DNA from 3 places in the Arthrobacter pascens genome. Region 3 is predicted to be linked to each of the others. Evidence: riboswitches for the same ligand, from Rfam matches in the RefSeq annotation. Region 3 holds a riboswitch; each other region holds the start of a gene.
The links. A riboswitch is a leader RNA that binds a small molecule or an ion and turns the genes downstream of it on or off. The one in region 3 is predicted to bind cyclic di-AMP.

Region 1 (4,544 bases), 160 kb from region 3:
CGGGCAGGAAGTGTTCCTGCCCAAGTCGTCGCTGCCAGAGGGCATCACCGAGCTGAAAGCCGGTACGCGCGTAGAGTTCGGCGTTGCCGATGGCCGCAAGGGCGCCCAAGCACTGGGCCTGCGCGTCCTGGACAAGACTCCGTCCATTGCCAAGGCCAAGAGGCCGAGCGCCAAGGACCTTGCACCCCTGGTCCAGGACCTCGTCAGTGTGCTGGACAACCTCTCAGGCACCCTGTCTGCCGGCAAGTACCCGGAAGGCAACAAGGGCAAGGCCATCGCCGCTGCCTTGCGTAAGGTTGCCGACGAGCTGGACGTTTAGGCCTGCTGATGAATCCGGAAGCTGAACAGCCGGCGCCCAACCCTGGGACGAAACGGCGCGCAGGCGTGCCGGTGTGGCGGACGGGCAAACCCGACGCTTTCCTCGCCGCTGCCGTGGACGTGGCCCGCAAGGCAATCGAGGGCATCACCTCGGCCTCGGACATCGGCCCGCACGTGGCTGCGAAGAGCGAAGGGGACCGTCTGGTCACCCACCTGTTCGAATCCAAGCTGCCCGGTTACCTTGGTTGGCACTGGTATGCGGTGCTGACCCGCAATTCCCGTTCCAAGGTGGTTACCGTGAGTGAGCTGGGCCTGCTGCCGTCGGAGGACTCTATCCTGGCCCCCGAATGGGTTCCCTGGGCAGAGCGCGTCCGTCCGGAGGATGCCCAGGACCAGGATGTGCAGGACCAGGATGTCCACGACCAGGACGCCCGCGACCGGGAGTCCGCAGGGAAGGGGTCCTTGGCGGACGACGGCGGAACCCTGGACGACGCCGTCGGGGCACCTGCAGGAATGCAGGACTCCAAGGATGCTTTCGACGAGGAAGAGTCGCCCGCCGACGAGGACGACGAATTAACGCTGCCCTGACAGGGCGCAAGCGGAATCACCGTGCCGCGCGGCCCGGGAGCTGGTCCAGAGGCGGGGCGAGCCTCCTCTTGTTCTGCGCTGCGTTCTCCAACCCAGCGGACGATCTCGAACCCGGGGGACACAGCTAACGGCGCCGGCCGGAAACAGAACCCGGACGGCGCCGTCGGACGCTGAAGCCTCCTGGACGCGGAAGCCTCCTGGACGCGGAAGCCTCCTGGACGCGGAAGCCTCCTGGACGCGGAAGCCTCCTGGACGCTGGCCACCTCCTGAATGCTGGCACCTCTTGAAGGCGACGCAGGAGGAGTTACTTACGCAGTTCGCCCACTACAAAGTCGATGCTGGCCAGCAGCGCGGAAACGTCTGCAGGCTCAATCGCAACAAAGGTGGCGATCCGCAGCTGGTTCCGGCCCAGCTTCCGGTAGGGCTCGGTGTCCACGATGCCGTTGGCGCGGAGCACCTTGGCAATGGCCGCCGCGTCAATGGAGTCGTCGAAGTCGATGGTGGCGATGACGTTGGAACGTTCCTCCGGGTTGGCCACAAAGGGCGTGGCAAACTCTGAGGCCTCAGCCCACGAGTAGATGCGGCTGGCGGAGTCGGCGGTCCGCTTGCTCGCGAAGTCCAGGCCGCCGTTGGCATTCAGCCACTGCACCTGCGCGTCGAGAGTCACCAGGGTGGACAGCGACGGCGTGTTGTATGTCTGGTTGAGTCGGGAGTTGTCGATCGCCGTCTGCAGGTCCAGGAAGTCAGGGATCCAGCGGTCGCTCGCCTTGATGCGGGCTGCCCGGTCGATCGCGCCGGGGGAGAAGAGGCCCAACCAGAGGCCGCCGTCGGAAGCGAAGTTTTTCTGCGGTGCGAAGTAGTAGACATCAGCCTCCGCAACGTCAACGTCCAGGCCGCCCGCGGCGGACGTTGCGTCCACCAGGACGAGGGCGCCGTCATCCGCGCCGGACACGCGCTTCACGGGCGCGGACACGCCTGTAGAGGTCTCGTTCTGCGGCCAGGCGTAGACGTCGACGCCTGCCTCGGCCCGGGCGAGCGGACGGGTCCCGGGCTCGGACTTGATGATGGAAGAACTATCCAGGAACGGCGCCTTGTTGGTGGCCGACGCAAACTTGGAGCCAAACTCGCCGAAGGACAGGTGCTGGGCTTTCTTCTCGACAAGGCCAAAGCTGGCGATATCCCAGAACGCGGTGGAGCCGCCCACACCCAGTACCACCTCATATCCTTCGGGGGCACGGAAGAACTCGCTGAGTCCCTCGCGGACCGAACCTACGAGGTTCTTGACCGGGGCCTGCCGGTGAGACGTGCCCAGGATGTGCTTGGAAGCGGCTGAGAGAGCCTCGATCTGTTCCGGCCTGACCTTGGACGGCCCGGCGCCGAACCGTCCGTCCTGCGGCAGGAGGTTGGCGGGAATAGTGATGCTGGGTTCGCTCACAGGGACTCCAATTTCGGCGTGGACGTGGTTCATGTCCGGGACGGTGGGGTGGCGGGCAGTCAGCGTCGACTGCGTCAGGGACCTCTTGTATTCTGCCTGAATCGCCGACACCGCGGGAACCGTGACCGTCATAGTCCAGTCATTGAGACGGTCAGCAAGGCGTCTTCGAATTATTCGGACAAACTCAAAATAGGCTAAGCTTTTACCGGACTACGTCGCTGTGGCTACGAAGTACGGTGGGGATAAACGCTGGGTACTTGCGCTCGAGGAGCTGAGCAGGATGACGGATCTGATCGATACTACGGAGATGTATCTTCGGACCATTTTGGAGCTTGAGGAAGAGAACATTGTGGCTCTTCGGGCCCGCATTGCCGAACGGCTCCGCCACTCCGGGCCTACGGTGTCACAGACCATCGGACGGATGGAACGCGACGGCCTGGTCGTAGTATCGGGCGACCGCCATCTGGAGTTCACCGACATCGGCCGGAAGCGTGCCATCGAGGTCATGCGGAAGCACAGGCTGGCGGAGCGGCTCCTGGCCGACGTCATCGGGCTGGAATGGGCTTATGTCCACGATGAGGCCTGTCGTTGGGAACATGTCATGAGTGAACGGGTCGAGCGGCGAATCTTCGAAATGCTGGACCACCCCACCGAGTCCCCGTACGGCAACCCCATACCAGGCCTTGCGGCCCTGGGGGGCAGAACGTCCACGCCAATTGCCGATGGTGTGATTAATCTCCTTGAAGCCATGAAGGGCTACGGGCCCGGTTCCACCGTGACCGTCAGTCGGCTCGCTGAGCCAATCCAGGTGGAACCGGAGTTGCTGGTCCAGCTTGATGAAGGCGGGATACGTCCGGGCGCCTCGGTGTCGCTGGAGCGTGTCGGGGAGTACATCTCGGTCCGCGTGCCGGGGATTGAAGGGGCGTTGGAACTCCCTCCGGAAGTGGCCGCTCACGTCTTCGTTTCCGTCGGCTGAAAAAGCCCATTCGGCGGACAAAATAACGGAGCTGTTGGGGATTGTGTCAAAGATAACGGAATTGTTACTGTGCGCCTAAATCGCCTATAGTTGACCACCAAGCGTCGATACTAAAGCGTTACTTGATCTGGAGCCGAACTCTGCCAGCAGATCAGGTGTACGAATCATCAACTGGCAGAGGCGGGGGAACCACAACCGGCAGTCTTCGGGCCGCCTTGGGGTGAAGTCCGTCAGCAGCAAGCCTCTTCCAGGGAAGATCCTCACGGGATATTTCTGCGCCGAAGCTTGCTTACGGCGGACCGGGTCTTTGTACTCTCTGACCCGAATCCGACAGCTAACTTCGCAGGCTATCCAGAGAGGAACCCTACTTGACCATGCAAAATTCCAGGGGCCGCCGTCGTGCGGTGGGCCCCCCTTCGGCGCCACCGGTCGCCGAAGTCGTTGCCGCGGACAGGCCCCGCGATCCGCAACGGGATGCGCGAAGACGCCGGGGTCCTTTCAGGCAAATCACAGATTTTGCCGCTGCCAGCGGCATTGGCCAGAAAGCCGGGGTGGCCCTCGCGGCCGCTGGCCTGGTCCTCACCGTTACCGTTCCGGCCACCGGAAGCGTCATGGCGACCCCCCTGCCCGGCCAGACCGCGCTGGCAGCCTCTGTTGCCCAGCCGGAAATCTCCGCCGAGGCAGCAGCAAAGATCGATTTCAGCCGTTCCTCAGTGGTGACGCTCGGTGATCCCGACGGAAAACTCAAGCAGTTGCTGAGTGCCCAGTCGGTGGGTTCCATCACCCGCGCCGCCTCCGCAGGCACCTTGGGCGCTCCGCTCGCCCACCTGGTCACGGCCTCCCCCTTCGGCTACCGGGTCAGCCCGATTACCGGCGGCAGCGGTGACTTTCACCGGGGCCAGGACTTTGTGGCCCAGTGCGGCACATCAGTCCTGGCGGCGGCCAGCGGCACGGTGACTTTTGCCGGCTGGCACCAGTTCGGCGGCGGCAACCGCATCGTTGTGGATCACGGAAACGGCCTCGAAACTACGTATAACCACCTCTCGTCCTTCAATGTGAAGGTTGGCCAGACGGTCAGCCGCGGCGAGGTTGTGGCACTCAGCGGCACCACCGGCGCCTCCACCGGCTGCCACCTGCATTTCGAGGTCCAGGTCAATGGCGAAGTTGTCGATCCCATGGGCTGGCTCTGAGTAAATGATGGACAACTATCGAATCCTTGTGACATGC
Region 2 (4,544 bases), 1.9 Mb from region 3:
GCGCAGGTTGCTCGCTGCGGTAGTTCTCGTGGAACAGTGCTGCGGCCCCTTCAAGGTCATGCGCACTGAGCGCTGCCGCCAACCTGTCCGTTACTTCGCTCATCGGTCCCTCACGTCCAGACGGAATGGAGCTTGCGTACTTGCAGGGGGTTCCGGTTCACACGCTTAGACGAACCGACCGAACCAGGCCAGCGTGTCATTCCACGCCGCGGTGGCCTGCGCCTCTTTGTAGCGCTCGCCTGTGTCGTTATGGAACGCGTGGTCAACGCCGGGGTAAACGGTGAGCTGGTGGCGGACGTTACTGGCGGTCAAGGCATCGCGAAGGGCCGGCATCGCACCGGTGATTCGCTGGTCAAGTTCAGCGTAGACCCCAAAGACTGCCGCCTTGATGGCGCGGACCTTGTCCAGATCGGGGGCGGGGCCGTAGAAGGCTGCTGTGGCCTTCAGTCCGGGGAGCGCTGTCGCCGCCTGCCACGTGATGCCGCCGCCGAAGCAGTAGCCGTTCATAGCGATCCGTTCCGGGTCCACGTAGTCCTGGGACTGGAGGTACTCAAATGCCGCGGCAAAGTCGGAGACATGGCGCTGGGCACCAGCCTTGGTCAGCGCTCCAGGCACGGCGTCCGGGTCCATCTTCGCCGTGCCTGCCTCCCGGCTCAGCAGGTCCAGGGCAAGTGCTGAATACCCGGCCTTCGCGAATCGTCGCGCAACGTCCTGAATGTGAGGAGTGAGCCCGCGATTTTCATGACAGACCAGGACGGCCGGTCCCTTGGCGGAAGCGCCCGGCCGGGCAAGGTAAGCACGGATGTCGGTTCCGTTGGACGGGAACTGTACCTCCGACGTCGTCAGTCCCGGCTCCCCCTCCGGGACGGAAACCGGACTCTTCGCCCCGGGAACAGCTCCGGAGGCGGCGGGGCCTGACCCCGCTGCTGACGACGGGCGTTCCGGGCTAGGCATGGGATCCGTTCCCGACGGCACTTCATCAGGAGTGCAGCCGACCAACAGCATCGCCGCGGAAGCTGTGGCCATGCTGCCTGTAATGAACGCCACCCGGCGGGTGAACGTCCTGTGGGTCATGGCACCGGCACGGTAATCGTCGAAGAATTCCTCGATCAGGTACCTCTCAAACTTGCCAAGCTGGATCATGGTGGGCCTCCTCGAGCGTGCCGAATATCCTCCTCCGATGTCGGCCATCCGGCAAGGGGCAGGCGTTCAACACCCCTTCCGCTTGTCATGCGGCGGGGATGCTGGAGATGGCGTCACCAATCCTCATCCGCAGGGCGGGCCCGTGTCCGGGAAGGACCAGGGAGGCGTCGACGTCGGCCAGGCGGCTTAGTGTCTCCCCCATGGCTTCCGGGCGGCTATGGAACATGGGATGCAGCATCTGGACACCGGTCTCCTTGCTGAGGGGATGACCCGTGACCAGGGCGTCCCCGGTCACCACCGCGTTCGCCTTGGGAAGCACAAAAGCGGTATGTCCGGGCGTATGCCCCGGAACCAGGACCGCCCGGGGGGAGCCGGGAAGGGCCCGCAGTTCGTTGGCGCCCCAGGCTCGCGCCTCCGTGGCCGGCTCTGCAGCCAGGGCACCAGCCCTGATGACGTGCAGCATCCAGCGGCAAACCCGTGGCCGCCAAGCCCGCCGCAGTACCTGGCCCAGGGTCACCTGGTGTTTTTCCTGGCCGCGGACATGCGCCACCTCCTCGGGACTGCAGAGGATCGGGGTGCCGTACTCCCGGGAGAAATGTGCGGCCGATCCCGTGTGATCAACGTGTCCGTGGGTAATCAGCATCGCCTTGGCATCCGCCGGCTCGAGGCCGATCTGCCTGATTGATGCCAGTACGCGCTCGAGGTCACCGGGGTAGCCTCCGTCAACAACGAGGAAGTCTTCGCCTTCGCGAACGATGATCCAGTTCGACGCCGGTCCCTCCACGAAGTGGACGCCTTCTGCGGGCTCCGTAGTCCGCTGCCTCGGATCCCAATCATCGTGGTGCTGGGGCATGGTCCCGCTTTCTTTCGACCGGATGGGTAACGCTGTTGACAAACTAGTTCCGTTACCGGAACGTGACTTTTCGGGGGAGCAGAAGATACCCTCTTTCGGTGCCCCGGTTTCAGCCGGGACATTTCCGTCAGTATGCCGAACCCTGCCGCTGACCGGGATCCAATCGCTTTCCAGCTGGCAGGGACGGGGGAACCACGTTTCCACGGCCTTCTCAGGAGGCCTTGGGGTTAAGTCGTTAACTCTCCGTCCCGCATGGAGGCGTTTCCGGCCGGGTGTCTCCGACCCGAACCCGACAGCTCACCCCGCAGGCATGGGAGAGGCGATCTTCTGTGTCAAAAAATTCCATCACCGCCCGTCATCGCGCAACCCCCAGCCGATCAATTGTGCTCGAAGGCCTGTCAGTCACGGCCAAGTCTAATCTCCTGAACATGGGAAAGTCCGGCGTGGTTGTTGCTGCCGCATCGGGACTTCTGTTCGGCATCGGGGCACCGGCCCACGCCGGAACCCACGCGCCCGATAATTCCGGAACCGCAAATGTTCAGGTCCAGGCAAGTGCTCCCGCCCCTGCCCCGGCCCCCGCGGCAGCGGCACCCGCAGCCAGGGTCCATACAGTCGTTTCCGGCGACACTCTGGGTGCAATTTCCGCACATTACGGAGTGAGTCTTAACTCGGTTTTCTCCGCCAATGGCATGTCCATGGCGACGATCATCTACCCGGGCAACCAGATAAAAATCCCGGGGACCGGAACGGCTGCACCGGCACCGGCTCCGACTAGGGCAGCTGCCCCCGCGCCGGCCCCCGCCCCGGCACCGACAGTACGCGTAGCCGCAGCCTCGGCACCCGCAGCGGCATCCAGCTCTGTCGGCGCGGCAATTCTGGGTTCGGCGTACTCCCAGCTGGGTGTGACCCAGGACTGCACCGCCATGGTGGAGAAGGCCCTGCGCTCCGTTGGCAAGAGTGTGGGCGACTTGGCCCCCGGTCAGTTCTTCCAGTACGGCAGCGTTGTGGGCACGCCTGCTCCCGGTGACTTGGTCATCACTGCCGGACACGTAGGCGTCTACGCCGGCAACGGCCAGGTTGTCAGCGGCGGCGTGGACGGTTACAAGACCCAGGTCCATTCCATCAGCTGGCTCTCAGGCTATTCCTTCGTTCGGGTAGCTTAGCGCGGCCCTGCAAGCAAACGGCGGCGGACGGCGACAACCGTCCGCCGCCCTTTTGTCTCCAAACCGGCCAGCGTCAGGTTCCGTCCAGCCAAATCAGGAATACTGGTGCAAGGCGCGGGCTCAGGGCCTGCAATCCCAATCATGTCCACAGACAAGGGCCGGTTTGCCTTTCACTTGATATTTGAACCGGCTACTTGCGAGGCTCCGGAGGTTATGTGACAGTGCGAGTTGAGGGAACGGTCGCGAGGCCCGCCCAGCAAACTGCCCATCAAACTGCAGTTCGGCCCAGGCTGGACTCCTTGGACGTCCTTCGCGGTGCGGCCGTCGGTGCCGTTCTTTTGGGGCATTCCTGGCCCGCGATATTCCAGGGCGCAGGAATCGTCGGTGTCATCGTCTTTTTTGTGCTCAGCGGTTACCTGATCACGGGTGTACTCCTCAGGGATGTCGAACGGCACCGCAAGATCCGTTACGGCCGTTTCTATGCCCACCGGGCTTTCCGGCTGCTGCCGGCTCTCATTGCCCTCCTGGGCGTCTACGCCGTCGTTGAACTGACAGCCGACGTCCTCGGAGATCGGTCCAAGGGCGTCATCGGTTACACACTCATCGCAGGTTTCGGTTATCTCAAGGACTTACCGCTGCCGTTCGACGTCAGCCTGGCCATCGGGCCGCTCTGGACCCTTGCGGTGGAAGAGCAGTTCTATCTGATCTGGCCGGCCCTCCTGCTGTTGGCCCTGCGCCGAAACCGACAGGGAGCCCTCCTTGGCTGGTCTGCCGCCGTCGTCCTTTCCCTAATGACTGCAAGTGTGCTGGCCATGCTGATCCTTGCTCCGCAACTCCACTCCCTGGTCTACGCGCTGCCGACGACGTGGGGCCTGGGTCTGATCGTCGGTTCAGGGCTGCGGCTCTACAGGGTCCATCTGTTCAGCTGGTTCTCCGGCCGCAGGCTGAGGCGCGCAACCCTGATCAGCTCGGTTCTTGTCCTGGCCACCTTGATTTTCTTCCCCAAGGCCAACGAATCGGCCGCTTTCTTTTTCGCCGGAGGACCCCTGGCCATGGCTGCCGCGGGCGTCCTGGTGGTGCTGGCCGCTTCCCGCGCCCCGGTAATGCCGAAGTGGACGCGGGCGTTACAGGCGCTTGGCACAGTTTCCTACGGGGCGTACCTCTGGAACTACATCGTCATTCTTTGGCTCAATGGTGGATCGACAGCGGACCTGCCGCCCCTGGTGGCAGTGTCGGCAATCCTACTGACCCTGCTCCTGGCCGTCATCAGCTGGAACACTGTCGAGCGGCTGGGACGCAGCGCGCGCGATCGCTTCGACAAGTACTACGACGAAAACTGGAACGCCCCCGCACGGGTTGAGCCCAGCGGGGCACTGCGACACGCC
Region 3 (4,544 bases):
TCCGTTGGATGCGGGCGAGGTGGCACTCGCGGTGCGAGTCCCGGCGTCGAACTCCAATCCCGGAACCGAAGTAGGCAGCGTGGGCCACGCGCTCAATCTCATGCTGGACAACGTGGCCAATGCACTGGAGGCCAGGCAGAAGAGCGAGACCAAGGTCCGCCAGTTTGTGGCCGACGCGTCGCATGAGCTGCGAACGCCGCTGACGGCCATCCGCGGCTACACGGAACTGATGCGGATGACCGAGAATTTCACGGCGGACGGCCGGAAGTCCCTGGCCCGGGTCCAGAGCCAGTCCGAGCGTATGACCACGCTGGTGGAGGATCTGCTCCTGCTCGCCCGGCTTGACGAAGGTCAGCCGCTGAAGCTCAGCGAGGTGGATCTCACGCAGTTGGTCATCGAGACCGTTAGCGATGAGAAAGTGATAGCCCCGGACCACCACTGGCATCTCGAGCTTCCGGATGAGCCGGTGGCGGTCAGCGGTGATCCGGCCCGGCTGCGCCAGGTGATGGTGAACCTCCTCTCCAACGCACGCAAGCACACTGTGCCCGGGACCACGGTGGTCACCGGCGTAGCGAAGTCCCGTGACGGCAGTGCAGTGGTGACAGTAACGGACGACGGCGGCGGCATCCCCGCAGAGTTCGTGGACCATGTTTTCTCGAGGTTCGCCCGCGCAGACGCGTCCCGCGCGGGCAAGGCACCCGCATCCGGTCCTGCCGCTTCGGAAGGGACCAGCGGCCTTGGCCTGGCCATTGTCCAGTCCATCGTCGAAGCCCACGGCGGCCGCGTCGAGGTGAGGTCTAAGCCCGGCCGAACACAGTTCACCCTGCACCTCCCCATGAAGGCCTGATAACGCAAGGCAACACGCCGCCGTCGTGATCTCCGTTACCGAAATGTGACTTAAGGGGCAGACTCCTGTACCGTCGTGGGGGTGCGGTTCCCGTTCGGGCCGTACATCCGGATGACGCCAAACTCTGCCGCTTACCGGATCCTTCTTGACCAGGCAGAGGCGGGGGACCCACCGTCCCGGGCTATTAGTGCCCTTGGGGTTAAGCCAGCACGTGAATTTCCGTGTGGCCGGATGCCCTCATCCGAACCCGACAGCTAACTCCGCAGGTGTGAGAGGCGATTCTTCATGTCTGAATTCAAGGTAGAACCACGCCCGCAGCGCGGGTCAACGTCCCACGGCCGCCATAAACTCTCTCCCACGGAGGCGGCACTTCAACTGTCAGAATCCGGGTCCTCCACGTCCGGATCCCCCCTATCCGGATCCGCACTGTCCAAGCTGTCCCGGCTGGTCAAGATTCCCTCTTTGGGCAAACGTGCCGCGGTGATCGCCACCTCATGTGCCCTCCTCGTGGGAGTGGCCGCGGCAGGCCAGGCAACGGACTCGATCGCCAGGGCGGGTGCCACCAACCCTCATTCGGCGGACGCCCAGGCTGGTGCACAGTCAAACCTCAGCCTCGAAAAGAGCGAGATCCAGGCTCCGGCCTCCCCGTCGCCGGCGCCGGCGGAAGTAAGCGTTGCGCCCCAGGCAGCAGAACCGGCACCCGCTCCAGTGCAGGCGCCGGCCCCTGCCCCCGAGCCAGCCCCTGCCCCTGCCCCGGCTCCTGCGCCAGTTGTTGCGGTCAACGATCCGGCCGGCGCCCAGGCCTACGCTGCCAGCCAACTGGCATCCTATGGTTGGGGCCCCGACCAGATGCAGTGCCTGAAGACACTGTGGACCAAGGAGTCGGACTGGACCACCACCGCCACCAATGCGAGCAGCGGCGCCTACGGCATCGTCCAGTCGCTGCCAGCAGAGAAGATGGCAAGCGCCGGGGCGGACTACCTCACCAACTACCGCACCCAGATCAACTGGGGCTTGAACTACATCAAGCAGAGTTACCAGTCACCGTGCGGTGCCTGGAACTTCCACCTCTCGCACAACTGGTACTAAGCCCGGCTTGACGTCCCGCTGAGCCCGGTCCTTCTGTCGATAGACAGGGCCGGGCTGCATACTTGGACCATGAAATTCACCACCACCATCCTTGGCAGCGGCAACAAGGCCGGCATTGAAGTTCCGGAGGAGATCATTTCGGCGCTGGATGCAGGCAAGCGGCCGGCGGTGGTTGTGACGATCAACGGCAAAAGCTATCGGAGCAGCATCGCCGTCATGGGCGGACAGAGCCTGATCGGGGTCAGTGCTGTCAACAGGGAATTCGTGGGTGTTGCTGCCGGGGACACGGTGGAGGTGGACCTGGAACTCGACACCCAGCCGCGCATCGTCGAAGTTCCTGACGATCTCGCTGCTGCCATCGCCGCGGAACCGGAGGCCCAGGCCTTCTACGGAACCCTGAACTACAGTGCCCAGCGGCGGTATGTCGAGCCCGTCGGCGATGCAAAAACCGAAGAAACCAGGGCCCGGCGGATCGCCAAAGTAGTGGCAGATCTCAAAGCAGGAAAGAAATAACCCTGCGTCCCGCAGCGTCCGTGTCCAGTGTGGCTGAGACCGAACTGTAATCGGCGATATGCAGCACTCCGTCGGGAAGGGGGCCCGTGTTCGGGCCCACCGCCACCGTTCGGATTCCGGCGGCAAGGCCTGCGGTGATCCCGGCCGGGGCGTCTTCGAACACCAGCGCCTCCGCCGGCGCAACGCCCAGCAGCGTGGCCGCCCGGAGATATCCTTCGGGGTGGGGCTTGCCATAGGTGATGAGGTCAGCGGTAACAGCGGTGGCGGGCATGGCCAGGCCGGCAGCCTCCATGCGGATATCGGCCAGGATCCTGTCGGCTGATGTCACCAGGGCAACGGCATCCGCTGGAAGAATGCGCAGCAGTTCCGCAGCGCCGGGAAGCGCCACGATGCCATGCGTCCGAACCCTTTCCATGGCCCCGAGTTCGTCCGTCAGCGCGGCGACGTCGGCTCCGTCGGGAGCAAAACGCCGTACCGTATCACCCGCCCGGACACCATGGGAGGTGCGGAGGATCTCGGCAAAATCCAGTCCATAGCGCCCGGCGAACTCGCTCCACACCTGTTCCACCACAGCCGTGGAATCTACCAGCGTCCCGTCCATGTCAAACAGGACGGCGCGGCAGGTGAGGGTTCGGGTGGTGGCCGACGCGGGGATGCTCATGGTCCCATCCTGCCCTACAGCGGCCTGTGGCCAAGGATGTTTACAGCCGGGCCAGATTGTTTACGGGCGGGCCCTGGTCTATACGTCCCGCCTCGGGGAAGCCGGCTACTACGCCGACGGCGCAGCCTGTTCGCGCCACGGTATGTACTGCACCGCCCACTTGTTGCCATCAGGATCCGCGAAGTACACGAAATGCCCCCACGCCTGGACGTCAACCTCGCTCACGTCCACGCCGTTGCCCTTGAGGTGATCGTGGGCTGCCTGGATGTCGCTGACCACCATCTGCAGGCTTGGTGCGGTGCCGGGAGGCGCGTCGTTAATGCCTTCGCCGATGCAGATGGAGCAGGCGGAGCCCGGCGGGGTGAGCTGGACAAAGCGGATGGAGTCGGTGGGCCGCTCGTCGTAGTCGGCGATGAACCCCACCTTGTTGACGTAAAAGTCCTTGGCACGGTCCACGTCGGATACGGGGACAAAAACAAGTTCAAGTTTCCAGTCCATCCGCACAGGCTAACGGCGTGGTGACGGATCCGGAAGACTTGAAATCCGGGCAGGTTTTGTGCGAACGGGACAGTGGTCAGCCGGCTATGCCGTAGAGGCGGTCTCCGGCGTCGCCCAGTCCCGGGACGATGTAGGACTTCTCGTTGAGTTTCTCGTCAATGGAAGCCAGCACGATAGTGACATTCGCGCCGGAAAGTTCCTCCTCCAGCTTGGCCAGGCCTTCCGGCGCGGCCAAGAGGCAGATGCAGGTCACATCCGAGGCGCCCCGTTTGAAGAGGAACTTGATAGCTTCGCGCAAGGTGCCGCCGGTAGCGAGCATGGGGTCCAGGACAAAGATCTGGCGGTCCGTGAGGTTCTCAGGCAGGCGCTCGGCATAGGTGATGATGTCCAGGGTTTCCTCATCCCGGGCCATGCCCAGGAACCCCACCTCGGCGGTGGGGACCAACTTGGTCATGCCTTCGAGCATGCCAAGCCCTGCTCGAAGGATGGGGACCACCAGCGGCGTCGGCTTGGTGAACGCCGTGCCCACGGTGCTGCTGACCGGCGTCTCGATGGTTACGGGCTGGGTGCGGACGTCGCGTGTGGCCTCGTAGGCGAGGAGCGTTACGAGCTCTTCCGTCAGCTGCCGGAAGACCGGCGACGGGGTGTTCTTGTCCCGCAGGACAGTGAGTTTATGGGCGACCAGCGGGTGGTCCACAACGAGAGTGCGCATGGGCTCAAAACTATCACCCGGCGCCCCCCTTCTCGGGCCCGGTAATACCGTCATTCTGTACCACATCACGCACAATCGGCCGGTCGAAGCTCGGAGCGGGCCCTCGGTGTTCGCGTCGCCTGACAATGTGAAAGAGCCGGTGTGCCAGAATCACGATGCACATCCACGCCAGGCCCAGCAGCCAGGCGGCAATAACGTCCGTGAGCCAATGGTGTCCGAGGAAA

Region 1: another riboswitch for cyclic di-AMP. It lies ahead of QFZ40_RS16075 (M23 family metallopeptidase); the one in region 3 lies ahead of QFZ40_RS16770 (hypothetical protein).
Region 2: another riboswitch for cyclic di-AMP. It lies ahead of QFZ40_RS08275 (LysM peptidoglycan-binding domain-containing protein); the one in region 3 lies ahead of QFZ40_RS16770 (hypothetical protein).

What each region holds. Positions count from the first base shown of each region.
Region 1 is NZ_JAUSXF010000001.1:3,514,348-3,518,891, reverse strand. Features, by position in the region: gene QFZ40_RS16095 (cold-shock protein) at 1-319, shown strand, start outside; gene QFZ40_RS16090 (DUF3027 domain-containing protein) at 328-906, shown strand; gene serC (phosphoserine transaminase) at 1,211-2,341, opposite strand; gene QFZ40_RS16080 (metal-dependent transcriptional regulator) at 2,622-3,317, shown strand; cyclic di-AMP (ydaO/yuaA leader) riboswitch at 3,439-3,681, shown strand; gene QFZ40_RS16075 (M23 family metallopeptidase) at 3,692-4,507, shown strand.
Region 2 is NZ_JAUSXF010000001.1:1,802,118-1,806,661, reverse strand. Features, by position in the region: gene QFZ40_RS08290 (nuclear transport factor 2 family protein) at 1-103, opposite strand, end outside; gene QFZ40_RS08285 (dienelactone hydrolase family protein) at 166-1,143, opposite strand; gene QFZ40_RS08280 (MBL fold metallo-hydrolase) at 1,229-1,996, opposite strand; cyclic di-AMP (ydaO/yuaA leader) riboswitch at 2,120-2,322, shown strand; gene QFZ40_RS08275 (LysM peptidoglycan-binding domain-containing protein) at 2,326-3,159, shown strand; gene QFZ40_RS08270 (acyltransferase family protein) at 3,459-4,544, shown strand, end outside.
Region 3 is NZ_JAUSXF010000001.1:3,672,304-3,676,847, forward strand. Features, by position in the region: gene QFZ40_RS16765 (HAMP domain-containing sensor histidine kinase) at 1-847, shown strand, start outside; cyclic di-AMP (ydaO/yuaA leader) riboswitch at 953-1,127, shown strand; gene QFZ40_RS16770 (hypothetical protein) at 1,133-1,936, shown strand; gene QFZ40_RS16775 (YdeI/OmpD-associated family protein) at 2,006-2,449, shown strand; gene QFZ40_RS16780 (HAD-IA family hydrolase) at 2,430-3,110, opposite strand; gene QFZ40_RS16785 (VOC family protein) at 3,219-3,608, opposite strand; gene upp (uracil phosphoribosyltransferase) at 3,685-4,320, opposite strand; gene QFZ40_RS16795 (phosphatase PAP2 family protein) at 4,334-4,544, opposite strand, start outside.